3 regions of the Kitasatospora sp. NPDC001660 genome follow, and region 1 is predicted to be linked to each of the others. Evidence: riboswitches for the same ligand, from Rfam matches in the RefSeq annotation. Region 1 holds a riboswitch; each other region holds the start of a gene.
What was found. A riboswitch is a leader RNA that binds a small molecule or an ion and turns the genes downstream of it on or off. The one in region 1 is predicted to bind cyclic di-AMP.
Positions count from the first base shown of each region.

Region 1 (10,366 bases):
CGGACAAGACCGACTACCTCCACCCCGGAGGGATCCTCGGCAAGATGACGCTGGCGAACTACCAGCACGTGCTGTCCGACACCGACTTCTTCACCTGGTTCGGCAACGCCTTCCTGGTCTCCGGCATCACCACGGTGTTCGGCGTCATGCTCGCCGCCACCACCGGCTACGCCGTCTCGCGGATGAAGTTCCCCGGACACAAGCCGCTGATGTGGTCGCTGCTGGTCACCCAGATGTTCCCGATCGCGGTGCTGATCGTGCCGATGTACACGATGCTCTCCGAACTCGGCCTCCTGGACAGCTACACCGGCCTGATCCTGGTCTACTCGACCACCACCGTGCCGTACTGCGCCTGGCTGCTGAAGGGCTACTTCGACACCATCCCGGTGGAGATCGACGAGGCCGGCCGCGTCGACGGACTCAGCCCGTTCGGCACCTTCTGGCGGCTCGTCCTGCCGCTGGCCCGCCCGGGCCTGGCGGTGGCCGCGTTCTACTCCTTCCTCACCTACTGGGCCGAGGTGCCCTTCGCCTCCACCTTCATGCTCAGCTCCGACAAGTACACGCTGGCCGTCGGCCTGCAGACCTTCGTCAGCGAGCACGACTCCCAGTGGAACCTCATGGCCGCGACCGCCGTACTGATCGCGATCCCGTCCGCGGCCTTCTTCTACCTGGTGCAGCGACACCTGGTCACCGGCCTGACCGCCGGCGCCTCGAAGTCGTAACGCCCCCGCGCTCCCCGCTCTCCGGCGCTCCCGCAGCGCTCCTCTAGTCCCCGAGGGATACCGTCCATGACCCAGAACCTGGCCGACACCTCCCGGCCTGCCGCCGACGCCACCGCTCACGAGGCGAACGTCAGCGCGTCCAGAGGCTGGTGGCGGGACGCGGTCATCTACCAGGTGTACCCGCGCAGTTTCGCCGACTCCAACGGCGACGGCATGGGTGACCTGCCGGGCATCCGCAGCCGCCTGCCCTACCTGCGCGACCTCGGCGTGGACGCCGTCTGGCTCTCGCCGTTCTACGCCTCCCCGCAGGCCGACGCCGGCTACGACGTGGCCGACTACCGCGCGGTGGACCCGATGTTCGGCACCCTGCTGGACGCCGACGCGCTGATCCGCGACGCCCACGAGCTGGGCCTGCGGATCATCGTCGACCTCGTCCCCAACCACTCCTCGGACCAGCACGAGTGGTTCCAGCGCGCCCTGCGCGAAGGTCCCGCGTCCCCGCTGCGCGAGCGCTACCACTTCCGTCCCGGCAAGGGCGAGACGGGCGAACTGCCGCCCAACGACTGGGAGTCCATCTTCGGCGGCCCGGCCTGGACCCGCACCGAGAACCCGGACGGCACCCCCGGCGACTGGTACCTGCACCTGTTCGCCCCGGAGCAGCCCGACTTCAACTGGGAGAACCCGGCCGTCGCCGACGAGTTCCGCTCGATCCTGCGGTTCTGGCTCGACATGGGCGTGGACGGCTTCCGCATCGACGTCGCCCACGGCCTGGTCAAGGCCCCCGGCCTGCCCGACCTCGGCGGCTCGGACCAGCTCAAGCTGCTCGGCAACGACGTCATGCCGTTCTTCGACCAGGACGGCGTGCACGAGATCTACCGCAGCTGGCGCCGGATCCTCGACGAGTACCCGGGGCAGCGGATCGGCGTCGCCGAGGCCTGGACCCCGACCGTCCAGCGCACCGCCAACTACGTCCGCCCCGACGAGCTCCACCAGGCCTTCAATTTCCAGTACCTGGGCACCGACTGGGACGCCGCCGCGCTGCGCGAGGTGATCGACGTCTCGCTCGACTCGATGCGCCCGGTCGACGCCCCCACCACCTGGGTGCTGTCCAACCACGACGTCACCCGGCACGCCACCCGCTTCGCCAACCCGCCCGGCCTCGGCACCCAGATCCGCACCGCCGGCGACCGCGAACTCGGCCTGCGCCGGGCCCGCGCGGCCAGCCTGCTGATGCTCGCGCTGCCCGGCTCCGCGTACGTCTACCAGGGCGAGGAGCTCGGCCTGCCGGACGTCACCGACCTGCCCGACGAGGTCCGCCAGGACCCGTCCTTCTTCCGCCAGGCCGGGCAGGACGGCTACCGCGACGGCTGCCGCGTCCCGATCCCGTGGTCCGGCACCGAGGCGCCGTACGGCTTCGGGCCGGTGGCCGGCGGGCCGTCCTGGCTGCCGCAGCCGGCCGAGTGGGCCGGGCTCAGCGTCGAGGCGCAGACCGGCGACCCGACGTCCACCCTGGAGCTCTACCGCAGCGCGCTCGCCGTCCGCCGGGCGCAGCCCGACCTGGGCGCCGGCACGGAGGTCGAGTGGCTGGAGGCGCCCGAGGGCACGCTGGCGCTGCGCCGCGGCTCCTTCGTCTGCACGGTCAACACGAGCGGCGAGCCGGTGCGGATACCCGCCCCCGGGAAGCTGCTCCTGTCCTCGACGGAGCTGGTGGTGGACGGCGGCGAGACGGTGCTCGCTCCGGACAGCACCGGCTGGTGGGCGGTCTGACGTGGGTGCAATAGGCTCTGGGCCCGTGACTACGGCGCGACTTTCAGACATCGCGGCGCAGGCGGGGGTCAGCGAAGCCACCGTCTCGCGCGTGCTCAACGGCAAGGCGAACGTCTCCGCCGCCACCCGGCAGACCGTGCTGGCAGCGCTCGACGTGCTCGGGTACGAGCGGCCGACCCGCCTGCGCCAGCGCAGCGCCGGGCTGATCGGGCTGATCACGCCGGAGCTCAGCAACCCGATCTTCCCCGCGCTCGCGCAGGTCATCGAGCAGGTGCTCAGCCGGCACGGCTACACGCCGGTGCTGTGCACCCAGACGCCCGGCGGGTCCACCGAGGACGAACTGGTCGAGATGCTGGTGGACCGGGGCGTGGCGGGCATCGTCTTCGTCTCCGGGCTGCACGCCGACTCCACCGCCGACCACGACCGGTACGCCCGGCTGGCCGGGCGCGGGGTGCCGTTCGTCCTGATCAACGGCTTCAGCGAGCGGATCGACGCGCCGTTCATCTCGCCGGACGACCGGGCCGCGATGTGGATGGCCGTCCAGCACCTGGCCGAGCTCGGGCACGAGCGGATCGGGCTGGCGGTCGGGCAGCGGCGGTACGTGCCGGTGCTGCGCAAGATCGAGGGTTTCACGGCCGCGATGCAGGCCGTCCTCGGGCGGACGCAGGAGGAGGCCGAGGAACTCGTCCACCACACGCTGTTCAGCGTCGAGGGCGGGCACGCGGCGGCCGGTGCGCTGCTGGACAAGGGGTGCACGGCGATCGTGTGCGGCAGCGACATGATGGCGCTCGGGGCGATCCGGGCGGTGCGGCAGCGGGGGCTTTCGGTGCCGCAGGACGTGTCGGTGGTCGGCTTCGACGACTCGCCGCTGATCGCCTTCACGGAGCCGCCGCTGACGACGGTCCGCCAGCCGGTCGAGGCGATGGCGACGGCGGCGGTGGACGCGCTGCTGGAGGAGGTGGGCGGAAACGCCGCCCAGCGCGGGGAGTTCATGTTCCAGCCGGAGCTGGTCATGCGCGGCTCCACGGGGGCCTGCGCGCGCTGAGCGCGGGGTCCGGTGCCTTGCGGCGAAGGGCCCGGAGAGCGGCTGCTCTCCGGGCCCTTCGGCGTGCCCAGGGTCAGCCCTCCTGGACGGCCGGGCGGTCGGCGGTGAGGCGGTGGCCGTCGGCGGCCTCGCCGGTACGGGTCTCGGTGCGGCGGCCACGGGCAAGGTAGTCGCGCAGGATCAGTTCGACGGCGTCCTGCGGGTTCTTGGTACCGGAGAGCATCATCGCGTCGATCGCGAGGTTCGCGTCGAGTGCGACGGTGACGTGGGCCATGGGTGACTCCTCCTCGGGTGCGGAGCAGAAGCATGCCCGTTGGTCCGGAGTTTGACCACGCGGAGACACGGAGGCGCGGAGGCGCGGATGCGCGGAGACGTCGAAGCCCCGGGGAGGAGCGACCAGACTCTCCCCGGGGCGGACGGGTGACAGATGACAGCGAACAGATGATGAAATCTGTTACCTGTTTGCCGTCATCCGCAATCTGCTACCCGTCGTCAGACGCGGCCGGCGAAGTCCGGCGCCCAGTTGGCGATGGTCTGCAGGCGGACGCCCGAGCTCGGGTTGGCGGCCTCGACGTACTGACCGCCGCCGATGTAGATCGCGACGTGGTAGACGCCGGAGTTCTGGCCGTTGTTGGACCAGAACAGCAGGTCGCCCGGCTGCAGGCTGTCCAGCGAGACGTGGGTGCTGGCGGCGGCCTGGTCGGCGGCGACGCGCGGGACGGAGATGCCCGCGGCGCGCAGCGCGGCCTGGGTCAGGCCCGAGCAGTCCCAGCCGCCGTTGCCGGTGCCGCCGTACACGTAGGCCTGGCCGACCTGCGACTTGGCGAAGTTGACCGCGGCGGCCATGGTGCCGGTGGCGGCCGGGGCAGGGGCCGGGGTCTTGGCCTGCGCCTGGGCGGAGGGCTTGGCGGCGGGCTTGGTCGACGGCTTGGCGGCCAGGGTCTGGGTCTCGGCGGCCGGCTGGGCGTTCACGGCGTTCCCGGCGGAGGACTGGCCCGACTTCTGCGAGCGGTCGAACCAGTTGAAGTCGCCGGACTGGCCGGCCGGAGCCTGGGCGGGGTCGCCGAAGGTCAGGTGCTGGCCCGGGTAGATGATGTCCGGACCCTCGGTCAGGATGCCGCGGTTCAGCTCGAACAGCCGCTGCCAGCCGCCCTTGACGTTGTGCTTGTCGGCGATCGAGGACAGCCAGTCGCCGGCCACGACGGTGTAGTCGGAGCCGTTGGTCTGGGTGCCGTTCTGGGTCCAGCCCTGGCGCTTCTGCGCCCAGTTGCCCTTGGCGGAGTTGTCGGCGGCCGGGGCCTGGTCCTGCGCCGGGGCGGCAGGCTTCGCGGCCGGGGCAGCCGGCTTGGCGGCCGGCGCGGCAGCCTTCGCGGCGGTCGCGCCGGCGGAGGTGTCGACGGCGGCCGGGGCGCCGCCCTTGGTCAGGCCGGCCTGGACGGAGCACACGGGCCAGGCGCCGGGCCCCTGGGAGGCGAGGACCTTCTCGGCGATCGCGATCTGCTGGTCCTTGGTGGCCTGGTTGGCCTGCGGGGCGTAGGCGGTGCCGCCGAAGGCGGCCCAGGTGCTGGAGGTGAACTGCAGCCCGCCGTAGAAGCCGTTGCCGGTGTTGATGCTCCAGTCGCCGCTGCTCTCGCACTGGGCGACCTTCTCCCAGGTGGCGACGGAGGCGGCGGAGGCGGTCCCGGAGGAGAGGCAGGGGATGGTGAGGCCGACGCCTGCGACGCCGAGGGCGGCGATGACGCGATGGGTGCGGCTGGACAGGCGGGTGCCGTTGGTGGGCAGCATGAAGACGCGGTCCTCTCCCACGCCTGCGAGGTGAGCTGTCGGATTCGGGCTGGAGTTGCCCGGCCGCGCTGTGGCGCGGCTTCACCCCTAGCCCAGAACCGTTCCGTGGAGCGGTCCGGGGCGACTTACCTGTGGGTCCCCCGCTCCTGCCGTGGTGCGTTTTCGCGCTGCCAGCGCACCCGACGGCAGGACTCGGCGTTGCGGATGAGCTGGGTTCGTGTGGTCACGAACGGGGAGCACGTTAAGCAGACTTAAGTTCAAACTGCAAATATCTGTGATGTGCATCACGGGTTATCGGAAACTGCCAAAAATTCAGCTCCTCATGATCGGAAATGATCGTCTTCCTGCAATTGGCCCATGGATGTGTACAGCTGGCGGGATCTCAGAATCGGAATGACAGAGCGTCACCAAGGTGCAAATATTTACAAAACGGACATTTTACATATTTGGTTCTTAATTCCCTTATGGCGCAAGCCGAAAGGGCCCGGAACGCAGCCGTTCCGAGCCCTTTCTCGAGCGTGTGCCTGCTACTCGCCGGCAGACTCCTCGGCTGCCCCGGCGGCCGTCCCACCGGCCGCGTGGGCCGCGTGGGAGCCCCCGGCGGCGGCCTCCGCAGCCTCGGCCTCGGCCTGCGCGGCGGCCAGCGCCTCCGGCGACGGGGCCGGCAGTGCGGCGAGGTACTGGGAGGCGATGAGCTGGCCGACCGTCTGGTACGCGCCGAGCGGCGCGGCGGACGGGCAGCCGGTCTCCTCGGCGGCCGCGGCGAGCAGCTCGGAGTCCGCCTCCGGGCCGATCACCAGCGGGGCCAGCGCGGGGCGCTGCGAGCCGGTCTCCTTGAGGTGCGCGACGGCCGCGGCGACCGAGCCGGGCACGTCGAGCGCGGCGGCGACGACCGGGACGGCCAGGCGGGCGGCGAGCAGCACGCCGGTGATGCCGGCGGCCGCCGCGGCGTCCTCGCCGCCGACGGTGGTCAGTACGACGCCGTCCGCGGCGGTCGCGATGGCGAACAGGCGCGCGCGGTCGGCGCGGGCCAGTCCGGCCTCGGACAGGCGCACGTGGACGGCCTCGGCGAGCAGCGGGTGCGGGCCCAGCGCGTCGGTGACGTGGGCGCCGTGCTCGGCGGCGAGTGCGTGGAGTTCGGTCAGGAAGCCGTGCGGGCCGGGCACCAGCGGCACCAGGATCGGCGCCGGGACGCCGGCCTCGGCGGCGGCCGCCAGCAGCTCGCCGACGCTGCGCTCGTGGTCGTCCGCGCCCTCGGTGTGGTTGCCGGGGAGGTAGCCCACCGCGGTCTCGACGCCGTTCTGCTCGCTGCGGACGATCGAGAGGAGCTCCTCGACGACCGAGCGGGACTCGGGCCCGGCGGTCGCGGGCACGGCGAGCACCAGGGCCGGGGAGCCGGCGGGGATCTCGGGGCGCTCGGGGCGGCGGTGGCGCCCCCGCGCGCGGGAGCCTGGGGTGCGGACGGGCAGTGGCGCGCCCGGGATGGCTGCGGTGCTCATGGCGGAGATCGTAGGACATCGGCCCGTCAGGGCTGCAGTCGGCTGCCGTGCCGGTTTCGCGCGAGCGTCGTGTGTGTGGCGCGCGAAAGGCTCGCGTGCGCGGGCCGATGAGCGGTCATTAGGTCACATTCCGGACATGCCTGCCCCAACCCCCGCGCGTCCGCCGGTATCTCCAGGAGACGCGGCGGGCGGGGCGTCGCGTTGCACCCGTGGCGCGTGAGATGTCTCACAGTGGACGGGCGGCCTGACGGAGTGTCACGAGGGTGCGACTCCCGGCTTTCGAAGATCAACATTCAGCGGGGGGCCGCTCACGGCCGGTTATCGGAAGCCGGCCGGTTCGGTCGACTATGTCCGTTTACGTACCGCCAGGAGAAGGGTCCGTGAAGGGTTCAGGTCGGGTGGCGAAAGGCCTCGTGCACCTGCAACGTCTCGTGCTGATGCACGTGCACAACAGCTATCATCGCGTCAAGTGAGGCGTTGTGCCGGGCTGGTACGGGGCCGGCCCGTTCGTTCGGCGGGTGCCGGGGGCGCCGCGCTGGACCACAACTCCGGGGCTCTTCGGGAGACTTCTATGCACGACTCGCACGATTCGCAGGACCTGGGCGGCTCGTACGGTCCCTACAACGGGATTGCCGCCACCGAGCTGGAGGGAGTGGTCTGGCAGAAGAGCCTGCACAGCAACTCCCAGGGAAACTGCGTCGAGTTCGCCGCGCTGCCGGGGGGCGACGTGGCGATGCGCAACTCGCGCTTCCCGGACGGTCCGGCGCTCATCTACACGCGGGCCGAGATCGCCGCGATGCTGTTGGGGGTCAAGGACGGGGAGTTCGACCACCTGGCCGTCTGACCGGCTGTCCGGCCACTCGTCCGGTCGATCGACCGGCCACTCGTCCGGACGTCCGTCCGGCCGGCCACCGCTCCGTTCTCGGAGCCATCGGGGGGCCGTCGTGGGTGCTGACACCGCGACGGCCTTTGTCTTCTTCGCGTCGGCCTCCACGCGTTGCGGTGCGTCCGCGTACCGCGTGTTCTCCGCGCACCGCGCGCTCGGTGCCTTCTCCGCGCTCCGCGCACTCCGCGGGTCTTCCGTGCGCTCCACGCTCCTGGCGTTCCGCGCGTTCGGGGGCCCGCCGGTCTCCGACGGCCCGTCGGCCGCCGAGGGCGCACCGGTCGTCGCGGGTGCGCTGCGGGGTTCCCGGGGGTCTCCGGCGCGAGCCCGGCCGGGGTGAACTGCCGCTCCGTCCCGGGGTTTCGACCCTCCCGGGGTGTCCATCGATCCGGGGACGCGCGCCCGCGCTGCGGGGGTGCGTGCCCGTCCGCCACTAGGCGGAGCGCCGGTGCCGGCCACCGAGTTCGGAGCTCGCCGCTTCCGATTCGGCCTCGAACAGCGCCCAGACGACCTTGCCGCCACCCAGCGGGTGCCAGCCCCAGGAGTGGCTGAACGAGTCCACCAGGTGTAGCCCGCGGCCGGATTCGGCCACGAAGTCCGCCTCCCGGGTGACCGGGCCGATGCTGCTCGGGTCGCTGACCGCGCAGACGATCTGGGGCGCGCGGTGCACGAGGCTTATTCGGATCGGCAGCCTGCCGTCCACGGTGGGCTGTGTGGGAAAGTCGTACTCGCCCAGGGCGCCGCCCACCGGGTCGGGCCGTGCGCCGATCGCATGCCGCAGCGCGTTGGTCACGAGTTCCGACGCGACCAGCGCGACGTCGTCGAACAACTCCATCAGCCCCCAGCGCTGCAGGGCGGTTCTGGCGAAGTCACGCGCGGTTCTGACGGCTTCGAAACGAGGAGCGAGCGTACAGGTGACCACAAGGGGGTCAACCGCCAAAGCCGTACCGGTGCTCATGAAGAGCTCCTCCCATAAGGGGGCGGACACGGCTGGACCCGCCGGGGTCATGCCGGTCACCTCCGACTCGCTCGGCCGCACGGCCCCCTCCTCGACCAGGCGCGCGCGCACACGAACGCCCGGTGGCGCGGGGGACGCTGCCGGGCTGGTGCACGGAGTCGCGCGTGGGGTCGACGCGGAGCCCGCGGGATTGCCAGGGATGTGCAGGTGCACGTGCACCATGGTCCTCTGCGCTCACTGCAGATGCAAGAGTCGATTCACGTGCAGTCGCACTATTGGCATATGCAAGCGCCGGATGCACGTGCATCCTGGTGTGTGGAGTGCAGAACTGATAGGAACATCCGTCAGTATCGGCACCGTGAGCGCTCAACTGATGGCAGACTGTGCGCTGTTTGCCCTAGGTGGAGGTATCGACCGCATGACCACAGTTCAGCCGGGCGGCGGCTCGATGGTCCGCCGGATCCTCCTCGGCTCACAGCTGCGACGCCTGCGCGAAGCGCGCGGCATCACCCGTGAGGACGCCGGCTACGCGATCCGCGCCTCCGAGTCCAAGATCAGTCGCATGGAGCTCGGCCGGGTCAGCTTCAAGGAGCGCGATGTCGCCGACCTCCTGAGCCTCTACGGCGTGGACGACGGCCTGGAGCGGGAGGCCCTCCTCGGCCTGGTCCGCGAGGCCAACAAGTCCGGCTGGTGGCACAGCTTCAACGACGTCCTGCCGGGCTGGTTCCAGACCTACGTCGGCCTCGAGGAGGCCGCGCAGCTGATCCGTACGTACGAAGTTCAGTTCATCCCGGGACTGCTGCAGTCCGAGGAGTACGCGCGGGCGGTTTTCGGCCAGAGTCGGCCGGTCATCAGCGAGGAGGAGGTCGAACGGCGGGTCAGCCTCCGCCTGCGCCGCCAGAAGCTGCTGACCGAGGGCAACAACCCGCGCCTGTGGGCCGTCATCGACGAGGCCGCGCTGCGCCGCCCGGTCGGCGGGCCCAAGGTGATGCGCGGCCAGGTCCAGTACCTGATCGACGTCGCCGAGCAGGCCAACGTCGTCATCCAGGTCATGCCGTTTCGCTTCGGCGCGCACGCGGGCGAGTCCGGCGCGTTCACGATCCTGCGCTTCCCGGAGCAGGACCTCGCCGACGTCGTTTACCTGGAGCAGCTCACCAGCGCGCTCTACCTCGACAAGCGGGACGACGTCGACGCCTACATCCAGGTCATGGAGCGGCTCTGCGTGGACAGCCTCACGCCCGAGCGCACGATAGACCTGCTGGCCTCGATCCTGAAGGAACGCTGAGCCTGCGTCCGCCGGAGCCGGAACGTCCGGGCCCGAACGGTCGGACGAACGGCCGGACCCGAACCGTCCGCGGTTCGCTGCCCGAACCGACCGCCGGGAAGCACCCGTTGCCGCCCACCCGCCGTCAGCCGCGTTCCGGCGGCCGTTCGCGTTCCGGCGGCAGCCGCTGTGGCGGGCGGCCCAGCTCCCACGCCAGGTCGTAGCGCCGGAACAGGTCGGCCCGGATCGGTGCCAGCGGCACCTCCGCGCCCGGCAGCAGGACGCCGATGCACCCGCCCATGAGCGCGCTGCGCAACACCGCGTGCTCGGCGACCGGATCCGGCGCACCCCAGTCCCGCAGCAGACTTTGGAGGATTGCGCCGAGTCGCTGCTGCTCCGGGTCCTGGACGAAGGTGCCGGTGTCCGGGTCGAGGATCAGCGCG
Region 1 covers NZ_JBSFGU010000006.1:11,526-21,891, reverse strand. The annotation lists gene ACWCXH_RS08670 (sugar ABC transporter permease) at 1-722, shown strand, start outside; gene ACWCXH_RS08665 (glycoside hydrolase family 13 protein) at 789-2,489, shown strand; gene ACWCXH_RS08660 (LacI family DNA-binding transcriptional regulator) at 2,515-3,534, shown strand; gene ACWCXH_RS08655 (hypothetical protein) at 3,608-3,808, opposite strand; gene ACWCXH_RS08650 (transglycosylase family protein) at 4,027-5,319, opposite strand; cyclic di-AMP (ydaO/yuaA leader) riboswitch at 5,327-5,488, opposite strand; gene ACWCXH_RS08645 (hypothetical protein) at 5,847-6,818, opposite strand; gene ACWCXH_RS08640 (DUF397 domain-containing protein) at 7,390-7,662, shown strand; gene ACWCXH_RS08635 (ATP-binding protein) at 8,135-8,659, opposite strand; gene ACWCXH_RS08630 (helix-turn-helix domain-containing protein) at 9,078-9,944, shown strand; gene ACWCXH_RS08625 (TetR/AcrR family transcriptional regulator) at 10,069-10,366, opposite strand, start outside.

Region 2 (10,366 bases), on a different contig from region 1:
AACCTGATCGACGAAGACGGCCGCCGGATGCCCGGTGATCAGCTCGGGCGACACGTCGAGACCGGGCACGTTCTCCTTCACCATGGTCTCGGCCTCGGCCACGAGGTCGGCGCCGCGGTCAGGTCGCCGACGGCCCGGCGCATCGCCTGGCTGCCGGTCCGCTGCGGCCCGCGTATGCGCGCTCTCCGGGGCCAGTGCCGGGGGTACGCACCGGCGGGGGCTACCGTCCCGCGGGCGTCGGGGGCGCCCGGCGGGGTCCTGGTGGACGAACCCCGGTCGTGTTCCCTGCCGCCCACACGACGGGGGGGACAATCCGGGGATTCGTCACGCGGCTGGCGGTGTCAGCCGGCGATCTCCTTGGCCGCGCGCAGGCCCGACCGGTAGGCGCCGTGGACGGTGGAGTAGTCCTTGCGGTCCGTCGCCTCGCCGGCGAAGTGCACCCGGCCGTCCACGGCGGCCGCGAGCTGGTTGCGCATGTCGGACGTGGCGCCGAGCTTGGTGAACGAGTACGAGCCCTGTGCGTACGGATCCGAGGCCCAGCGGGTGATCTGGTAGTCCGTCGGCTGGGGGATGTTGCCGCCGTAGATGGTCTTCAGGGTGCTCATGGCGCTGTCGACGATCTGGGCATCGCTCCAGCCCTCGATGGTGCGGCCGAAGTCGGCGGCGTTGAAGCCGAGCAGCACCGGCTGGCCGGTGGGGCGGGCGACGTTGATCCACTGCGCCCACTGTCCGTACCTACCCAGGTCGGGCACGTACTCCAGCCAGTCGGTGTCCGCCCAGAACACCTTGGGGAAGCGCAGGTAGCACTTGTTGAGGACACCCGTGCCGAGCTTGCCGATCGCAGTGGTCTTGTCCTGGGGCAGGCCGGGGCCGAACTTGACCGATCCGCTCTGCAGGACGCCCAGCGGCAGCGTGACCACGACGTGGTCGGCCTGGACAGTGCCCTTGTCGGTGGTGACCGTCACGCCGGCGGAGGTCCAGTCGATCTGCTGGACGACCTGTCCGGTCTGCACCGCCAAGCCCTTGGCCAGGTAGTCGGTGATCTGGTGGTAGCCGCCCGGGAACAGGACGTCCTTGCCCTTGATCTTGGCGTCGTCGTCGAAGTACAGGGCCGACATCTGGTCGACGCTGCCCGAGTACTCGTGCTCGTAGTCGTTCAGCGCGTAGGAGACCAGTGCCTTGTCGCTGTCCGACAGCTTCGACCAGCCCAGCGCGTTCTGGACGACGCTGCGGATCGAGGCATCGTCGTCGTCCTTCTTCTGGAAGGACGACAGCGCGTCGGCAGTGGCCTTCCGCCAGCGATCGAGCGCCTGGGCCTGGGCGCCCTCGATCTCCTGGCCGCTCGCGAGGTAGTCGGTGGCGCTTTCGAGGTCGGTCACCGCGGTCTTCGCACCGGCCTTCTTGGCCAGATCGGTGATCGGGTTGCCGTCGATGCCGTGGATCCACGACGCGCCGAGATCGAGCGGTGTGCCGGACCACTTCTCGCTGGTCCAGATCCGCCCGCCGATGCGGTCGCGCGCTTCGAGCACCGACACGTCGTGCCCCTTGTCGGCCAGGTAGCGGGCGGCGCCCAGGCCGCTGATCCCCGCGCCGACGACGATCACCTTCTTGCGCCTGGACGGGCCCGGTGTCCCGTTCTCCTCCCCGTTGTCCCCGTTGTCATCGCAGGCGGACAGGGAGGCGAGAACGGCGAGGCTGGGCAGGCCCAGGCCAACGCTCCGCAGGAAGTGTCGGCGTTGCATCGTCATGGCTGTTGACCGATCTGCTTTCTGACACGGGCCAATACGAGGGTGTCGCCGAACGCTCCGTTGCGTTCGTCGGGCCGCCTGTGGGCGGGGAAGCCGCGCAGGCTTCAAACGAGCACCCCGTCTTACCGGGGGAGGCCTCCGCGCCGTGGGGGGGTGTCGGCTCGCCGGCCCGTCGGCGTACGCCGAGTGGGACGCCGACCAGCAGCAACCCGCCCCGCCGGTGAGGTGAGGCCGATGCAACAGAGGATACTTTGACACAGCAATGTGTCAACAGAGGCACTGATGGCTGGCTGATGGATTCGAGCCGTTCCCACCGGGCATTCGATGCTCGGGCCGGCTTACTGGGCGGATGCCCAGGAATCGATGGTGACTGCCCTGCGGTCGAGCGGGGATTGCGCGGGCGGTTGCGGTCACTGCCGTGGGGGTGGCGCTGGACGCCGCCCACCACTTCGTCAACCCGCAGGAGTGCGGCGGCCGCCACTGCGGGTCGTCGTTGGCGCGGGTCGCGACACGAGATCCCGTCGCGATCGACCTGGGCCGCAATCGAGAGGCAGTCCATCACGCCACCGCGAGCCCGCGACGCTGGACCGCCACAGGCGCGGCCGGCCGGGCGGCGCCACGCACTCGAGGATCGGGAGCGCCGACCGCTTCGGACCCCGGGAGGCGGTCAGGCGGCCGCGCCGTGGAACAGGATCGCCGTGATGAAGTCCGGAGCCTGGCGGGGACCCATGTCGCCTTCGAGGGTCAGCTCCCATGCGGTCTCGGCCAGACCGCAGAACGTCGAGGCCAGCCAGGTGGCCGGCATGTCGTTGCGCAGCAGTCCGGCCTTCTGGCCGCGCTTGAAGAACCTGACGGTCCGGTCGAAAATCGAGTCGGCCCGGGCGCTGGCCTCGGGTACGCCGAGGACGTCGGGTTCGACATAGACGAGGTTCCACAGCTGGGCGAACGGCGGGTATTCGGCGGCCAGGGCGGCGAGCACCTGCTCCATGGGGTCGGTGTCGGCCTCGGCACGGGAAAGGGCCCGGTCGCAGTCGTCGAGGATCTTCGCGGCCATGGCCTGCACCAGGTGCTGACGGGTGGGGAACAGGCGGACCAGGGTCGCCCGGCTGATACCCGCCCGCTTGGCGATGACCTGCATGGACGCGGCCCGGTCCTTGGCCAGGACCGGAATCGCCGAGTCCAGAACCTCCGTCGCGTCGGTACGCATCGCCGAGCCAACTCCCCACGCCTCTGTTGACACATTGATGCCTCAATGTATCCTCTGCAGTATCAGCGTCATTGTACTGAAGAGAGGGGTTACCACGGTCCCCCTCGGTCCGACCTGCTCCTGGTGATGCGCGGCCACGAAGGCCCGCCGTGCCCTGTGTCCGCCAGGGCCCGGCGACGGAATCGGCGATGCGGCCCGCCTGCGCGGGCTCGGCATACTTCTCGCCGCCGCGGAGGCTGCCGCGCCCGACCTGCCCACCGGACTGCCGAGTCCAAGAACACCGCCACCGGCTCCCCGAACGGACCAGACCTCGCCCCCTGCACCCCTACCTGCCCGGCCCCGCACCGGAGGTCATGCGGTTCGGCTCCTCACCGGAGTGACCGCCGGTGCCAGAAGAGGCCGACAACCAGGGGTATGTGGAAAAAACGGCGCGTCAGCGGACCGCCCCGGCCACTACGTCAGCGACTTCGCCAGCGTCTCGAAGCGCAGGTCCGCCCGGCGCGGGATGCCGACGCTCTCGTCGCCGTACGGGAACGGGCTGTAGACACCGGTCCGGCGGTAGCCGCGGCGCTCGTACCAGGCGATGAGGTCGGCGCGCTGCTCGATCACCTTCATCTCCAGCACGGCCACGCCCCACTGCTCCCCCGCGATCCGCTCGGCCTCGGCCAGCACCGACCGGCCGAGGCCGCCGCCCTGGCGGCCGGGTTGCACCGAGAACATGCCGAAGTAGGCGTGGTCGCCGCGGCGCTCCAGCTGGCAGCAGGCGAGCAGTTCGCCGTCCCGCTCGGCGACCAGGACGACGCCGTCGGGGTGCCCGACCACGGCGGCGACCTTGTCGGCGTCGGTGCGCGGCCCGTCGAGCAGGTCGGCCTCGGAGGTCCAGCCGGCCCGGCTGGCGTCACCGCGGTAGGCGGACTCGACGAGGGCGACGAGCGCGGGCACGTCCGCGACGGTCGCCGGGCGGTAGGCGAGCGGGTGGTCGGTCTCGGCCATGGGGGGCGGTCCTTCGTCTTGTCTGTCGCGATCGGCCCAGGTGGGACGGCCTTCCGGGCATCGTGCCACAGCCGTCCCCACCCCATGACGGACGGGACCTCCGGACAACGGGCGGACGGGTGGGGCGCGCGGTGGCGGCCCTGAAGGGTTTCTTTACCGGCATACGGCGGCTGAGCAGCGGCTTTGCAGGCGCCCGAGTCCCGAGCATGATCGCGGTTCGTGGGTCATTCCCCTACCCGCCGCAAGTCAACTCCTCGGCAGAGTACGGTGACCCGGGAGCTCAGCCGCCGAGGATCAGCCGCTCCAGCGCCGCCCGGGCACGGGCGTCGGAGCTGGCCGAGGCTCCTTATGCGCAGTTACGGACGCGGCGACAGGAGGGTCGGGTTCCGCCGCCCGACGCGACGGCCCGCCACCTTGGCGACCTGGGCCGACGCAGCCGGGTCAAGGCCGTTGAAGGCGCTGTCGGTGACCTTGTAGTCGGCGGACGTGCCCTGGCCGCTTCCTTGTCCATGGCCTGCTGGGCGGAGTGCCCGGTCACGGTCAGACCGGTGATCAGGGCAAGCCCGATCTTCAGGGCCGAGGCCGTGGCCCCGACCGGCGGCATGCGAGGGCCGGGCGCCGCCGCGCCGGCGTAGCCGGCCGTGGCGGGCCTGGACGGGGCTCACGTGGCGGGGAGGCTGTTCGCCATCTCCCGGAAGCGGGCGGACGGCCGCATCATGCCGTTGTCGCCGACGTTCAGGTTCTCCAGCCAGCCGTCCCGGTACCAGAAGATCGACGAGGTCAGCGGGGCCGGGTCGTTGATCTGGAGCTCCTTCGACAGGTCGATCATGAAGCGGATCGCGGTCAGCGACGAGCCGCTGCGGATCGGCGCCGCGCAGAACGCGTTGTTCGTCGGCAGGGTGACCAGCGCGCCGTGGGGCAGCTCGGCCCCGCCCAGGGCGTTCTCCAGGCGCAGGGCCTGGGCGGCGCCGGGCCACACCCCCGTCCCGTTCACGGCGTAGAGGACGTCGCCGTTCGTCGCGTTGAAGGACTGGCGGTTGAGGTGCTCGGTGGCCAGGTTGGCGAAGGCCCGCTCCCAGAGCTCGGCCCGGCTGACGCTCCACTGGTCGGCGGCGTGCTCGGCTATCGACAGGGCCTCGGTCTTCCCGCCCCGCTTCCCGCCGTTCACGCAGAGGACGACCGACAGCTCATCGTCGACCTGCCGGGCCATGGGGTCGGGGCCCAGGGCACGGGTCGGGGCGAACAGGAGCCGCAGCCGGTCACGGACCTCGAAGACCGAGATCTCGGCCAGCGCCTTGCACGGGCCGTGCTCGTCGCACAGCGGCTTCGGAAGGTTCTTGCGGTTGCCGAACAGTGGCATGGGTGGCTCCCCCGGGTCGGTGCGGCAGTCGGACCAAAGCAGCAGCATCCCACGGGAGTTCACTACCGTCCCCTGGATCACCCGATTCTCGGACCACGCCCGGACAGCGTGTCAGCCGGCCGGATGTTCCCACGGGTGTGCCCGCCGCAATCTGTGCGGCCGACACACCCCTTCGTGGGCCGCCCCCGGCTTGCCGCGGGTGCGCTTGCCGGATCCGGCACTGGTGTGCAGGTCCAGCATCATGGGGATCAGCAGCGTCTCGGCCCTGGCCACCCGCCACCGCACCACGCTCACCCGGGTGGGCCGGCCGGTGCGGGTCACCACCGGTCGCCGCCTCGCCGGCGAGGGCTTCCCCGCCGGCGCGGAGGACACGGTGGTGGTGCTCGACGGGCGGGCCGCTTTCACCGGCCTCGACACCGAGGGCGTCCACCTCCACTACGGCGCCTGCCTCGGCACCCCGGACGAGATCCTGGTCGTCGGCCCGGACGAAACCGGCGCCGGGCCGACCCGGCGGGAGCTGGGGGGACGAGGACCTCGCCGTGTTCGCCGAGCGCCTGGCGCGCTGCGGCGCGGCGGACTGACCGCGCCGCGGTCCCGTCCGGACCCCGGGTACGCCGACGGCCCGGCTCACGCACCGCAACGTGAACCGGGCCGTTCAGGTGGCCGCTTGGCAGCCCGCCCGCCGACCGGACGTCCGGTCGGCGGGCGGTACTCGCCCGGACCCACCGGTTCGAACAGGCCGATCAGGTCCGATCAGGCCGTACTGATCGGGAGAGGTCCGATCAGTACGCCTGGTGCACCTGCCAGAACGCCCAGGCGGCGTTCGGGCTGCCGTAGACGGTGTTCATGTACTGCAGGGCCCACTTGAGCTGGGTGGCGGGGTTGTTCTGCCAGTCGGAACCGGCCGAGGCCATCTTGTTGCCGGGCAGCGCCTGCGGCAGGCCGTAGGCACCCGAGCTCGGGTTGGTGGCGTGGACGTTCCAGCCGCTCTCGTGGCTGATGATCTGGTCGAACGAGGCCAGCTGGTTCGCCGGGACGATCGAGGCGGCGAGCGCCTGCAGCGCGGCCGGGGTGTTCGCGACCGGGGCGGCGGCCAGCGGGCTGGCGGCAGCCGGCTTGGCCGCAGCCGCAGCGGGCGCCGGCGCAGCCGGGGCCTGCGCCGGGGCGGCCCCGCCCAGGGTCAGGTGCTGGCCCGGGTAGATCTTGTCCGGGCCGTTGGTCAGCACGGACTTGTTGAGGTCGTAGAGCTTCTGCCAGCCGCCCTGCACGTTGTGCGCGGTGGCGATCTTGGTGAGGGAGTCACCGCTCCGGACGGTGTAGCCGGCGGGCGCCTGCGGGGCGGCGGCCGGGGCGGCCTGGACCGAGTGCACCGGGGCGGACGTGACGGGGGCGGCGTTCGAGGCGGTGGCGGCGACCACCGGGACGCCGGCGCCGACGCCGACGACCACGGCGGCCGCGACGATGCGCTTGATGGAACCGGCAGCGAACAGGCTGGGGCGAGCGTTGACGGGCAGCATGAAGTGCGATTCCTCTCCCACGCCTGCGAGGTGAGCTGTCGGGTTCGGGCTGGAGCAGCCCGGCCGCGCAGAGACGCGGCTTCACCCCTAGCCCCGCCGGGACCAGCCCGGATGAGGCGACTTACCTGTGGGTCCCCCGCCCCTGCCGTGGTGCTTCATGGGTGCACGTGCCCGCCCGGTCCGGCGGCAGGATTCGGCGTTCCGGAGAGCGGGGTTCGTTTCGTACAGAGACGAACGAGAAGGACCGTAAACGGCACGGAGCCAATAGCACAAGCCTTCGTGAGCCGGGTCACGTCCCGGCCGGATTGTCCGAATGATCCGCAACATTCCTTGGTAACGATGCGGTAACAGCCCTATGAGTGCGCGTCAGTGCGGGCCGCCGGGCCCGGTGCGGCGGCCACCGCCCGATGGCGCGCCGTGCGGCCCGGGCCAGATCCTGTCCGGCTCGGGCTGGAACCGTGAGGTGCGGGCCGCGCCGCCCAGCGCCGCGAGTCCCAGCACGCGGCCGGGTCGCAGGTGCAGCGCGACCGCGCCCGCTTCACCGCCGAGACGGACTGACTGACCGCACGCCCCCAACGCCGTCGAACTCCAGGCATCCCACGGGCCATCGCCGCCGCTGCCGCCCGCACGACAGGAGCCCCTGGGTGGCAGGCCGGCCTGCCACCCAGGGGCTCCTGCGCTTCTCAGCGCGGGTCCACGAGCTCCTGGGCGAAGACCGTCCCCAGCGGCTCGGGACCGACGTACTGCTGGCAGTTGCACTGGCGCGGCTCGAACTGCACCGGCCGGCGGTCGGCGTCCCACGCGGTCGGCGCCTCGACCTCCTCGTGGCAGCGGCCCTGCTTGTCGTGCTTGGCCAGGTGGTGCGTGCAGCCGCAGACCGGCTCGGGCGGGCGCTTGGCCGCCTCCAGAGCGGCCCGCTGGCGGTCCGCCGCCTCCAGCAGCTCCAGCTTGCGCTCGTGCCGGGTCTTCATCGCCCGGCGGGCGTTGTTCGCGACGTACCCGCCGCCGTACAGCACTGCCGGCGCGATCCACCATACGATGTCGAACATCGACCGCTCCCCCGTCTTCCCCGAATTCCCCGCTGCGGAGTTCCGGCGCACATCGTACGCCTGACCTGCGGAGAAGGACCCCACGGGGGAGCCCACGGAGCGTCAGGCCCAAGGGCGGATCAGCGGATCACCGGGAGCACCGCGGCGCCCGAACGGCCGGAGGCCGCCTCGATGAACGCGACCGGGTCGGCCACCTCGGCGAGCAGCGCGCGGGTCGCGTGCAGGGCCGCGTCGGCGGGCGGCGGGCCGCCGACGACGGCGATCAGGTCGAGCAGGTGGACGGTCGCCTCCATGAGCGCCACCTCGGCCAGCGCGCCGATCCGCACACTGCCGAGCAGCGGGTGGGCGGCCACGCTGTCCGGCGACAGGTCCGCGTAGCCGGCCAGCGCGGCCGGGCCCTCGACCTCGAACCGGGCGATCAGCCCCGCCGGGTCGGTCGCGGCGGCGGCCTGCTTCGCGACATCGGCAACGTGCCCCGCGGCGGTGTGCGCGAGGCCGCCCGGCTGGTTGAAGTGGCGCAGGATGGCAGCGCCGGTCTCCACGTTCGCCGGGCCGTCGACGATGGCCCCGCGCAGCTGCGTGAACGATTCGGCGGCGGGCGCCACGTGTGCGAACAGGTCCAGGACCGTCCAGCCCGGCAGTCGGGTGTCCCGGGCCCACGCCTCGCCGTCCAACCCCTTGCCGCGTTCCGCCCAGGAGTGCCAGGCCTCGGCCAACAGCTCGGTCGTGGGAGCGATTTGACGGGACATTCGGTCTCCTCTGGAGCGGCACGGACAACGTACGTTCACCGTAGCCGAACGACCCGGAAACCCGGTTGCGGGGGGGGCACTTGAGGTCCGGCGATCGGGGCATGACCAGCGCCCCCGAAGCGCTCGCCGGGCGAAGCGAGGCGGGCGGCGTGAGTGAGCGAAGCGAGGCAGGTGCATGAGCGCCGAGCCGGTCGCGGGGCTCCTCGCCGGCTACGGCATCGCCGGCCCGGTCGGGCCGTCGCGGCCTGCCTCGTGGCGCTCACCGCCCGCGCGCCCGGCCGCTCACGGCCCCTCGCCTCCGCGGCGGTGATCGGCGGCCTCGCGGCGCACCTCGCCGCCACGGCGTCGTGATCGCGTCCTATTCATCTCGTTCAGTAGCATATTTACCTTGTATCCTGGTTCTGTATCCCTCTGCACCCCTTCTCTGACCCCCACCATGGAGGAGAGCGGACATGGCCGAGCAGGACGGCCCCGGTCAGGACGGCCCCGAGAAGCGGGCGCGCCTGAACCGCCCGCTGGTGCTCCGGACGGCCGTTGCGCTCGTGGACCGCGAGGGGCTGTCGGCGCTCACCATGCGGCGACTGGCCGGAGAGCTCGGCGTCGAGTCCATGGCCCTCTACCGGTACACCCCGGGCAAGGAGGCCCTGCTCGACGGGCTGATCGAGGCCTTCTTCGAAGAGGTCAACGACCGCCTCCGCCGCTCCGCGCAGACCCCCGAGCCCGCCTGGCGCGCCGAACTGCGCCGCATCGCGCGGACGTTCGCCGCCGTCGCGCACGCCCACCCCGAGATCCTGCCGCTCGTCGCCACCCGCCCGCTCGCGGTGCCCATGGCCCGGCGGCCCGCACCCGTGCTCGACCTCACCGAACACGTCCTCGCCGTCCTCGGCCGCGCCGGCTTCGACGACTCCACCGCCCTCACCGTCTACCGCGCCTTCGTCGCCTGGAACCTCGGCTGCAACCTCGTCGACAAGCGCCAGGTCGTCGACAACGAGGCCGAGCCGGACCCGGCGCTGCGCCTCGGCCTGCACCGGCTGTCGGCCACCGACTACCCCCGACTACGCGCGCTGGTGCCCCGGTTCGCGGACTTCGACGACGAGGCCGAGCTGCTGGCCGGACTGGACAGCCTGCTCGACCGGATGCCCCGGGCCCCGCTTGACGCGTTCTACGGCGGCGGCGCATCCTGAGGATACGAGGTACACGTCGGACATATCCCCAGCGCCCGGAAGAGCGCGCCTGAAAGAGGCCGTCATGTCCGCCGTCCCCAACGATCCCCTCCCGAACGACATCCTCCGCGTCCGCGTCACCGCCAGGGACGCGGACACCCTGCGCGCGCTGCTGCGCGAGGTCCGCCCCGACACGGGCGGCCGCCCCAGCATCGCTCCCGACGGCAGCGTCAGCATCGACGCGTACGTCCCGGACCAGCGGATCCCCGCCCTCGAACGCGAGGGCGTCACGGTCACCCGCGTCGGGAACGCCAGCGCCGAAGGCCGCGCCGCCCAGGCCCAGGTCGGCACCGGCAACCGGTTCGCCGCAGGCGCCGTGCCGCGCGGTCTGGCCACCAAACTCGCCGGCTGACCCGGGAGGAGAGCCGTCATGCCTTACCTGAACATCGACGAGGTCGACTCCGCGGTGGCCGCCCTCGCCACCTCCTTCCCGAATCTCACCGAGCTCGTCACACTGCCCGAACCCTCCGTCGAGGGCCGGACCTCGCACGCCCTGAGGATCAGCACCGCCACGTCGGCC
Region 2 covers NZ_JBSFGU010000009.1:223,356-233,721, reverse strand. The annotation lists gene ACWCXH_RS13415 (flavin monoamine oxidase family protein) at 342-1,742, opposite strand; gene ACWCXH_RS13410 (TetR/AcrR family transcriptional regulator) at 2,416-2,955, opposite strand; gene ACWCXH_RS13405 (GNAT family N-acetyltransferase) at 3,409-3,948, opposite strand; gene ACWCXH_RS13400 (hypothetical protein) at 4,610-5,308, opposite strand; gene ACWCXH_RS13395 (LysM peptidoglycan-binding domain-containing protein) at 6,091-6,825, opposite strand; cyclic di-AMP (ydaO/yuaA leader) riboswitch at 6,833-6,954, opposite strand; gene ACWCXH_RS13390 (hypothetical protein) at 7,509-7,874, opposite strand; gene ACWCXH_RS13385 (maleylpyruvate isomerase N-terminal domain-containing protein) at 7,994-8,623, opposite strand; gene ACWCXH_RS13380 (TetR/AcrR family transcriptional regulator) at 9,076-9,807, shown strand; gene ACWCXH_RS13375 (hypothetical protein) at 9,872-10,198, shown strand; gene ACWCXH_RS13370 (M14 family metallopeptidase) at 10,217-10,366, shown strand, end outside.
Region 2: linked by a shared signal. The riboswitch ahead of ACWCXH_RS13395 (LysM peptidoglycan-binding domain-containing protein) and the one ahead of ACWCXH_RS08650 (transglycosylase family protein) in region 1 are both predicted to bind cyclic di-AMP.

Region 3 (10,366 bases), on a different contig from region 1:
CCGACGACCGGCGGCTGTACGCGCTGAAGTGGGTCGGTGCCGCGCAGGGGCGCAAGGCGCTGGTCGCGGAGGTGCTGGCCGGCGAGCTGGGCCGGCGGCTCGGGCTGCCGGTGCCGGAGCTGGTGACGGTCGACCTGGACCCGGTGCTCGCGCGCAGCGAGCCGGATCCGCAGATCCAGGACCAGATGCGGGCCAGCGGCGGGACCAACCTCGGCATGGCGTTCGTCAGCGGGGCGCTGAACTTCGATCCGCTGTGTTTCGAGGTCGATGCGGGCCTGGCCGGGCGGGTGCTCTGGTTCGACGCGCTGATCGGGAACGTCGACCGGTCCTGGCGGAATCCCAACCTGCTGGTGGCCACCGGCGGGCTGCGGCTGATCGACCACGGCGCGAGCCTGATCTTCCACCACAACTGGGCGGGCGCCGCCGCGTGGATCCGCCGTCCGTACGACGCCTCCGACCATGCGCTGCTGCGCTTCGGACCGGACCTCGCGGCGGCGGACAAGGACCTCGCGCCGCTCGCCGAGGCGGCGATCGCGCAGGCCGTGGCGCGGATCCCGGACGTCTGGCTCGAGGACGAGCCGGGCTTCGACTCGCCGGACGCGGTGCGCGCCGCGTACCGCACCCAGCTGACCGCGCGACTGGCCGGTCCGCGTGACTGGCTGCCGGAGGTTCCCGCATGACCGCGTCGATGCCGCCCGCCCTGCCGGCCACCGTCGAGCTGCACGACTACGAGTACGCCGTGATCCGTGCCGTGCCGCGGGTCGAGCGCGGAGAGTGCGTCAACGTCGGCGTGCTGCTGTACTGCCGGCAGAGCGCGCAGCTGGCCGCCCGGACGCACCTGGACCAGGCCCGGCTGCTGGCCCTGGACCCGGTGGCGGACGTGCACGGGGTGCGGCGGGCGCTGCACGGGATCGAGGCGGTGTGCGCGGGCGGTCCGCAGGCCGGTCCGGCGGCTTCGGACAGCCCGGGTCAGCGGTTCCGCTGGCTGACGGCACCGCGCAGCGCGGTCGTCCAGCCGGGGCCGGTGCACACCGGGCTGACCGCGGACCCGGAGGCGGAGCTGCGGCGGCTGTTCGACCAGCTGGTGCTCTGACGGCGCTCGGAGCGGTCCGTGTGCGCGCCGTCGATTCGCCGAGCGGTTGATTCCACGACGGTTGCCGTGGTCAAAGCTTGAGTTGCTGAAGCACTCGGCCGTACCCTGGTTCCATGGGTTCGACAGCGACGACGACCGTACCGACCAACGCCGAGCTGATGGAGGCGTTGGCCGCCGTCGGCGCCGCGTATTTCCAGGACTTCGCGGCGGCCGCGGCCCGGCACGGGCTCTCCTCCTCGCAGGCCAAGGCGCTCGGCGCGGTGCAGGAGCCGGTGCCGATGCGGGCGCTGGCCGGGCGGCTGGGCTGTGACGCCTCCAACGTCACCGGGATCGTCGACCGGCTGGAGTCGCTCGGGCTCGCCCACCGCGAGGCGGCGGCGGGCGACCGGCGGGTGAAGATCGTCGTGATCACGGACCAGGGCCGGGACATCCTGACCCGCATCCGCGGCGAGATGGCGCGCACCCACCAGGCGTTCGAGGCGATGACGGACGAGCAGCGCGTCTCCCTGCACTCGATCTGCGCGCAGGTGCTGCCGGTGCTGGCCGGCCGGACGGGCGGCGCGCAGTAGCACCGCCCGTCCTCGCCGGGTCACAGGAGCGGGGCGATCGCCTCCGGTAGCGGGGCGTGGTGGAGCAGGGTCAGGCCGCGGGTCGCGCGGGTGAGCGCCACGTAGAGATCCCGGCCGGACCGGGCGAGGATCGCGGCGGGTTCGATCACCACGACGGTGTCGAACTCCAGCCCCTTGGACGCGGCGACCGTCAGGACGCCGAGCTCGTCGGCCAGGTCGTCCGGGGCGATCACGCCGACCGTGCCCGCGGTGGCGGGCAGGCGGGCCAGGGCGGCGGCCCAGTCGGCGTCCGGGACGTGGGCGGCGCGCGGGCGTTCGCTGCCGGGGCGGACGGACTCGGGTGGTCGCCGGTCGGGGTCGGTGCTGCGCAGGACGGCTTCGGCGACGGCCATGATCGGTGCGGGCGTGCGGTAGTTGACCGTGAGCCGCTCCTCGCGCCAGCGGCCGGGCAGGTGCGGGTCGAGCATCTCGGCCCAACTGCGGGCGCCCGCAGGGGATCCGGTCTGGTCGAGGTCGCCGACGATGGTGAGCGAGGCGGCCGGGACGCGGCGCAGCACGGCGCGCCAGGCCATCGCGGAGAGTTCCTGGGCCTCGTCGACGATGACGTGGCCGTAGGCCCAGGTGCGGTCCGCGGCGGCGCGTTCGGCGGTGGAGCGGTACGGGCCGTCGTCGTGGAAGCGGCCGGCCAGCACGATGGCGTCCAGGAGGACGTCGTCGGTCTGGTCGGTGATGGTCAACACGCCTTCGGCGTAGGCGATTTCGTCGTCCGGGTCGTCCTCGGTGCGGGCAGTGAGGGCGGGCTCGCCGAGGAGTTCGACGGCCTCGTCGAGCAGAGGGACGTCGTCGACCGTCCACGGGCGGCCGGGCGGGCGCAGCAGGGCGGCGGCGTGGTCGGGGTCGACGTCGGCGAGAACGGCGGGGTCGGCGATCAGGGCGGGGTCGGTGAGGAGCCGGTCGACGAGCACGTCCGGGGTGAGCAGCGGCCACAGTGGGTCGAGCGCGGCCCGGACGTCCGGGCGGTCCCACAGCTCACGCGAGGCGTAGTGGGCCTCCTCGTCGTCGTACGGGCGGCCGAGGGCGAGCGCCTGGGAGACGGCGAGGGCGTCGAGCAGGGTGCGCAGGTAGAACGTGCGGGCCCGGTTGTGCGGGAGACGCAGGGCGCGGGCGGCGTCCCGGGCCTCGGCGCAGGCGCGGGCGGACAGGCGCAGGCCGTCGCCCAGGTCCAGGCCGTCGGCGGGGGCGCACTGGTGGGCGGCGACGGCGCGGCGGAGGAGCCCGGGCATCCACGGGCCGCCCTTGGCGACGGCGGTGGCGGCCCGGTCGGCGGTGTTGGCGGTGACGCCGGGGTGGAGCTCGCCGACGGTGCGCAGCACGACCTCGGCCTCGCCGAGGGCCGGCAGCACCTCGTCGATGTAGCGCAGGAAGCCCGCGCCCGGGCCGATGACGAGGACGCCCCGGCGTTCGAGCGCGGCGCGGTGGGTGAACAGCAGGTAGGCGGCGCGGTGCAGGGCGGTGAGGGTCTTGCCGGTGCCGGGGCCGCCCTGGACGACCAGCGCGCCGGGCAGTGGGGCGCGGATGACGCGGTCCTGCTCGGCCTGGATGGTGGCGACGGCGCCGGCCATCTTGCCGGTGCGCTCGCGGGCGAGGGCGGCGAGCAGGGCGGCCTCGCCGACGAGGACGGGTCGCTGGTGCGGCGCGTCCGGCCCGGAGCCGGCCAGGCGGGCCAGGTCGAGCGCCTCGTCGTCGAGGCCGGTGAGGACGCGGCCGCGGGTGTGCAGGTGGCGGCGGCGGACGACCTCGCCGGGGTCGGCGGGGGTGGCGGTGTAGAAGGGCCGGGCGGCGGGGGTGCGCCAGTCGAGGAGGAGGGGTTCGTAGGCGTCGTCGGCCAGGCCGGTGCGGCCGATGTAGTGGACGGTGCCGTCGCGTTCGTCCAGCCGGCCGAAGCAGAGGCCGCGCTCGACGGCCTCCAGCTGCGCGGCCCGGCGCGCGGCCTCGCGGGCGCGTGCCTCGCGTTCGAGCCGCGCTTGGTGGGTGCCGCCCGCGCCGACCCCGTCGTGGGCGTGGTCGCGGGTGCGGCGGGCCCGCTCGCGGACGGTGTCCAGGCGGGCGTAGAGCCGGGTGAGGCGGGCCTGTTCGGTGCGCAGGGCCTCGGCGAGGGTGGTTTCCGGGTCCGGGTCTTCGGGGGCCGGGGCTTCGGTGAGGGGCGGTTCCGCTGGAGTTCCATGCATCGGTGTGGTATCCTTGCGGTGAGAAGGTTGTAGCGCTTCATATAAAAGGCGCTCAACTGGCCCAACCTACCCCATCCGCCGACGTCCGGCGTGACCTCGGCTGTTAGGCTTGCGAAGCGTGAGCGCGAAGCCCCAGATCCCCAATGTCCTGGCCTCCCGGTACGCCTCTGCGACCCTGGCCCAGCTCTGGTCCCCCGAGCACAAGGTGGTCCTCGAGCGCCACCTGTGGCTCGCCGTCCTGAAGGCCCAGCAGGACCTCGGTGTCGAGGTGCCGTCGAACGCCGTCGCCGACTACGAGCGGGTGATCGACCAGGTCGACCTCGGCTCGATCGCCGCCCGCGAGCGGGTCACCCGGCACGACGTCAAGGCCCGGATCGAGGAGTTCAGCGAGCTCGCCGGCCACGAGCAGATCCACAAGGGCATGACCTCGCGGGATCTGACCGAGAACGTCGAGCAGCTGCAGATCCGCCAGTCGCTCGAGCACGTGCGCGACCGCACGGTGGCCGTGCTGGTGCGCCTGGCCCGGCTGGCCGCGCTCCACTCCGAGCTGGTCATGGCCGGCCGCTCGCACAACGTCGCCGCGCAGGCCACCACGCTGGGCAAGCGCTTCGCGTCGATCGCCGACGAGCTGCTGGTCGCCTTCCGCCGACTGGAGGAGCTGATCGCCCGCTACCCGCTGCGCGGGATCAAGGGCCCGGTCGGCACCGCCCAGGACATGCTGGACCTGCTGGGGGGCGACACCGGGAAGCTGGCCGAGCTGGAGCGCCGGGTCGCCGGGCACCTCGGCTTCGAGAACGTGCTCACCAGCGTCGGCCAGGTCTACCCGCGCTCGCTGGACTTCGAGGTGCTCACCGCCCTCGTCCAGCTGGCCGCCGCGCCGTCCAGCCTGGCCAAGACCATCCGCCTGATGGCCGGCCACGAGCTGGTGACGGAGGGCTTCAAGGAGGGTCAGGTCGGCTCCTCCGCGATGCCGCACAAGATGAACACCCGCTCCTGCGAGCGCGTCAACGGCCTGGCCGTCATCCTGCGCGGCTACGCGTCGATGACCGGCGAGCTGGCCGGCGACCAGTGGAACGAGGGCGACGTCTCCTGCTCGGTGGTGCGCCGGGTCGCGCTGCCGGACGCGTTCTTCGCCTTCGACGGCCTGCTGGAGACCTTCCTGACCGTCCTCGACGAGTTCGGCGCCTTCCCGGCCGTCATCGAGGCCGAGCTGGACCGCTACCTGCCGTTCCTCGCCACCACCAAGGTGCTGATGGGCGCGGTGCGCGCGGGCGTCGGCCGGGAGACCGGCCACGAGGTCATCAAGGAGCACGCCGTCGCCTCCGCCCTCGCGATGCGTGCGGGCGCCCGGGAGAACGAGCTGCTGGACCGTCTGGCCGCCGACGAGCGGATCCCGCTGGACCGGGCCGCGCTGGACGCGTTGCTGGCCGACAGGCTGTCCTTCACCGGCGCGGCCGGGGCGCAGGTGGCCGAGGTCGTCCGCCAGGTCGAGGCCGTCGCCGCGGCCTACCCGGAGGCGGCCAAGTACGCGCCGGGCGACATTCTCTGACGCAGCATTCCCTGACGCAGTGTCAGGTTGCCGAGGGCTCTGCCACTCAAGGACCGGTGGCGGGGCCCTCGTGCGTGTGGACGTGGCCGGGGTCGAGGGGCGGGGTGGTACCGCAGCACCACTCGGTGTCCGGCTCGGCGACCGGATGGTCCTCGGGGGCCAGCACGTTGCCGCGGACGGTGGCGAAGGCGGTGAGCGCGCCCGCCGTCAGGAGCCCGGCGCAGATCAGCATCGCGGTGTGGAAGGCGCCGTCGACGGCGGACGGCACCCGGTAGGCGTCGCCGCTCAGGCCCGCCAGGGCCGGGAGGGCGGCGACCGCGAGCAGGCCGGCCGCGCGGGCGGCGGCGTTGTTGACGCCGCTCGCGATGCCCGCGTGCCGCACCTCGACGGCCGCGAGGACGGTCGCCGTCAGCGGGGCGACGAGCAGCGTCATGCCGCAGCCCATCACGGTGACGGCGGGCAGGACGTCCGCCCAGTAGGAGGATCCGGCGCCGGCGCGCAGCATCAGCAGCACCCCGGCGGCGCACAGCAGGGGGCCGACGGTGAGCGGGATCCGTGGGCCGATCCGCTTGCCGAGCCGTGCGGCGCGCGAGGACAGCGCCAGCATCAGCACGGTGATCGGGAGCAGGGCCAGACCGGAGACCAGCGGCGAGAAGCCGGCGACGATCTGCAGCTGCACGACCAGCAGGAAGAACACGCCGCTGAACGCCGCGTACACGCAGAGGGTCACCAGGTTCACGGCCGTGAAGAGCCGTGAGGAGAACAGGCCGAGCGGCAGCATCGGTTCGGGGGCGCGGCGCTCGACGGCGAGGAAGGCCGCGCCGAGGGCGAGCCCGAGCACGCCGGTGACCCAGACGGCGGGGGAGAGGCCCTCGCCGGCCGCCGTCAGCGCGTAGGTGAAGGTGCCGAGCGCGAGGGCGGCGAGCAGCGAGCCGAGCACGTCGAAGCGGCCGGAGGCGCTCTCGTCCCGGCTCTCGGGGACGTAGCGGGAGGCGACCGCGATGACGGCGGCGGCGAGCGGCAGGTTGAGCAGGAAGATCCACCGCCAGCCGGGGCCGTCCACCAGCCAGCCGCCGACGAACGGGCCGACGGCCGCCGACACGCCGCCGAGGCCGGACCACAGTCCGACCGCGGCCGAGCGGTCGTCCGGGTGGAAGACCGCCTGGAGCATGGCGAGCGAACCGGGCGTCAGCAGCGCGCCGCCGATGCCCTGGACGGCGCGCGCGGCGATCAGCACCTGGATGTTCGGCGCGGCGGCGCAGGCCGCGGAGGCGGCGGCGAACCAGACCACGCCGAGCAGGAACACCCGGCGCCGTCCGTAGCGGTCGCCGAGTGCGCCGCCGAGCAGGATGAGCCCGGCGAGCGTCAGCAGATAGGCGTTCAGCGTCCACTGCAGGGACGCGAGGGTGGCGCCGAGATCGGCCCCGATGCGGGGCAGGGCGACGTTCACCACGGTGCTGTCGAGCAACGCCATGCTGGAGCCGAGCACCGTCGCCAGGAGGACCCAGCGTCCCTGCGTGGTGCCCAGGCGCAGGGTGCCGGCCTTGGTTGTGGTCACGGCCCGATCCTCCGCCCGGTGGGGTGGACGTGACAAGGGTCACCGGCGGCGCGTTCGGGGATGGCGGCGGGTGATCGGGTGGTCGCGGAGGGGTGGTCGCATCGGCGCACAGTGGCGGAACGACTGCCAGGAGTGAATGGATTGTGCACGTACTGTATTGCGGATCATTCGGAGCGTCATCGCGGAGGGCGGGGTTGTCGTGGGTTCGAGAGATCGACATTGCTTCACCCGGACGGATGAGTTTTAGTTCAGCGACCGACCGGCCAGCCCGGACGGATCCACCGGGTGGAACGCCGAGTCCTGCCGCTGCCCGGTGGCTCGAACTGAGCTCTGTACGGCAGGAGCGGGGGACCCACAGGTAAGACGCCGGACCGGAATCCGCGCTTTGGGCGCGGCAGTCCAGGACCGGCTTGGGGTGAAGCCGCGCGTGCGGCCGGGCAACTCCAGCCCGAACCCGACAGCTCACCTCGCAGGCGTCGGAGAGGAATCTTCCATGCCTGCACTGGCTCGTCGTATCACCCTGCCCCGCGCCGCCCGCATCGGCATCGCCACCGCCGTGACCGGGGTCTCCTTCGTCCTCCCCCTCGTGACCACGATGAGCGCCCAGGCCCACACCGCCGCCCCCACTGTCGTGTCCGCCGCCGTGGTCCAGCCCGCCAAGGCGGTCGCCGCCGCTCCGGCCGCCGCGGTCACCTCCGGTTACGTCGCCCCGCTCGCCAAGCCGGTGCTGGGCGAGGCGTACGGCGTGGCCGGCACGATGTGGGCCTCCGGCCACCACACCGGCCAGGACTTCATCTGCTCCACCGGTACCCCGGTGCGCGCCGTCGCCGGCGGTGTCGTGGTGAAGGCCGGCAACGGCGGCGCCTACGGCAACGAGGTCGAGATCCGGCTCGCCGACGGCAAGTACGCGCAGTACGCGCACCTCTCCTCGATCGGCGTGTCGGTCGGTCGGGCCGTGACCGTCGGCCAGCAGCTCGGCCTCTCCGGTGCGACCGGCAACGTCACCGGCCCGCACCTGCACTTCGAGATCCGCACCGGGCCGGAGTACGGCTCGGACATCAACCCGGTCACCTACCTCCGGGCGCACGGCGTCGCGCTCTGACCCTTGACGGGGTGATGCCCCTGACGGGGCGACGGACCACCGCGGGTGCGGGGCGAAACGATCAACCGGGATGGTCATGTCGGGTGACCGCTCGACCGGTGATCGCCGCACCGGCGGACATGGGCGCGGGACACGCCCAGGCCGGCCCGGCTCGCGAGACCTTCCTCGCGAGCCGGGCCGGCCGCTGCCGTTCCGGGCTCTCCCGGCCCCCGGGTCAGCCCTGACCGGACCCGTGCCGCGGGGGCGTCTTCGGCGGAGGTGTCGGAGCGCCCGGCAGCCGGACCGTCGCGACGGTGCCGCCGGCGGCACCGTCGGGCGCGAGCGTCACCTCGCCGCCGGTGGCACGGACGGTGCGGGCGACGATCGCCAGTCCCAGGCCGGATCCGGGCAGTTGGCGGGCGGACGGGGAGCGCCAGAAGCGGTCGAAGACGTGCGGGAGGTCCTCGGCGGCGATGCCGGGGCCCCGGTCGCGGACGGCGAGCGCGCCGTTCGTCAGCGAGACGTCGATCCGTCCCCCCGGCGGGCTGAACTTCACCGCGTTGTCGAGCAGGTTGATCACGGCGCGCTCCAGTGCGTGCGGGTCGGCGCGGACGTACCAGGGGTCCAGGTCGACGGTGAAGGCGAGCCCGGGGCCGCGCAGTTCGGCCCGTTCGACGGCGCGGGCGGCGACGTCGTGCAGGGCGACGAGGGGCAGCGGCTTCGCGCCGCGGGCGTCGGCCGGGCGGGAGAGTTCGAGCAGGTCGCCGATGAGGGTGGAGAGTTCCGTCATCTGCGCCTTCATGTTGCCGAGGATCCGGGTGCGGGTCGCCTCGGGCAGCGGGCGGCCGGACTCCTCGCTGCGGATCAGCAGGTCGACGTTGGTGCGCACGGAGGCCAGTGGGGTGCGCAGTTCGTGGCCGGCGTCGGCGATGAGCCGGGCCTGGCTGTCCAGCGAGCCGACGAGGGCGGTGCTCATCGCGTTGAAGGCCTCGCCGAACCGGGCGATCTCGTCGTGGCCGGACACCTCGATCGTCATGCCCGGCTCCTGGGTGCGGGCGATGTGCTGGGCCGCGCGGGTGAGGCGGTCGACCGGGCGCAGGGCGGTGCGGGCGATCCACAAGGCGCCCGCGGCGGCGAGCGCGATGACGACGGCCGCGGCGCCGGCGGTGATCAGGGCGAGTTCGGTGAGCGCGTCCTGCACCGGTTCGAGCGGCTGGGCGATCGCCACGGCGGCGGTGGGTACGGCCTCGCCGAACCCCGCGGGGCCGATGCTGACCACGTAGACGCGCACCGGGGTGCCGTCGGCGGTCTGGCCGTCGCGGAACAGCGAGGCGGCGTGCGCTCCGGTGCTCCCGCTCCCCGCGATCTGGAGGTCCTCCGGGGCGACGGCCACGGCGCGGGGGTCGTTCTGCGGGCAGGAGGTGCCGTCGGCGACGATCACCGTGGGGAGGATGCCTCCCTTGGGCATCCACGGCTGCCCGGCCGTGCCGTGGCACAACTCGGTCAAGGCCTTGATCTGCTGGCCGTTCGGGGGCCGGTCGCCCGGCATCCACGAGCGGGCCAGGGTCCGATCGACCTGGTTGACCATTTCATTGCGTGCGACGAACCAGCCGGCCACGGCGCAGGCCACGACCGCCAGCGAGACGGCGGCCGCGGTGAACAGCGCGAGCCGGCCGCGGAGTGTCATCCGGCCGAACCACCGTGGCCTGTCCGGTCTTTCTTCGCCCTTTGCCGTCATGGCTCCATTTCCCCCCGGTGCGTGTCCATCGTCGGGCCACGATCCACCGCGACCGTGAGACCCCGATGAGAACCACCTGACGCGGAGATCAAGAGAGGCGTTCGCACATTCCCGGCGGAATCGTTCGTTGACGTCCAGGACGTTGTCCGTCCCCGGAACCGCGACGGACCAGCGGCCGTTGCCGGCGTCGGTGACCTTCCACTGCCGGGAGGCCCGGTCCGCGTGCCAGTCACCAGGAGGTCGACGGCCGCGATGGCCGCAGGTGCGGCGGGCTGTCGGGACGGCCGGGATTCGGCGAGAATCGGGGGAACCCGGCCCCCGGACCCGGCAGGAGGACCCAGCCCATGACCTCGACCCGCTCCGGCCCCGACTGGCTGGCCGACGCCGTCCTCTACCAGATCTACCCGCAGACCTTCGCCGACTCCGACGGCGACGGCATCGGCGACTTCGCCGGCATCGCCGAGCACCTCGACCACCTCTCCTGGCTCGGCGTCGACACGGTCTGGCTCAACCCCTGCTTCGCCTCGCCGTTCCGCGACGCCGGCTACGA
Region 3 covers NZ_JBSFGU010000020.1:30,186-40,551, forward strand. The annotation lists gene ACWCXH_RS21925 (HipA family kinase) at 1-680, shown strand, start outside; gene ACWCXH_RS21930 (DUF3037 domain-containing protein) at 677-1,093, shown strand; gene ACWCXH_RS21935 (MarR family winged helix-turn-helix transcriptional regulator) at 1,207-1,662, shown strand; gene ACWCXH_RS21940 (HelD family protein) at 1,683-3,890, opposite strand; gene purB (adenylosuccinate lyase) at 4,000-5,439, shown strand; gene ACWCXH_RS21950 (MFS transporter) at 5,486-6,997, opposite strand; cyclic di-AMP (ydaO/yuaA leader) riboswitch at 7,352-7,488, shown strand; gene ACWCXH_RS21955 (M23 family metallopeptidase) at 7,491-8,099, shown strand; gene ACWCXH_RS21960 (sensor histidine kinase) at 8,314-9,765, opposite strand; gene ACWCXH_RS21965 (alpha-amylase family glycosyl hydrolase) at 10,161-10,366, shown strand, end outside.
Region 3: linked by a shared signal. The riboswitch ahead of ACWCXH_RS21955 (M23 family metallopeptidase) and the one ahead of ACWCXH_RS08650 (transglycosylase family protein) in region 1 are both predicted to bind cyclic di-AMP.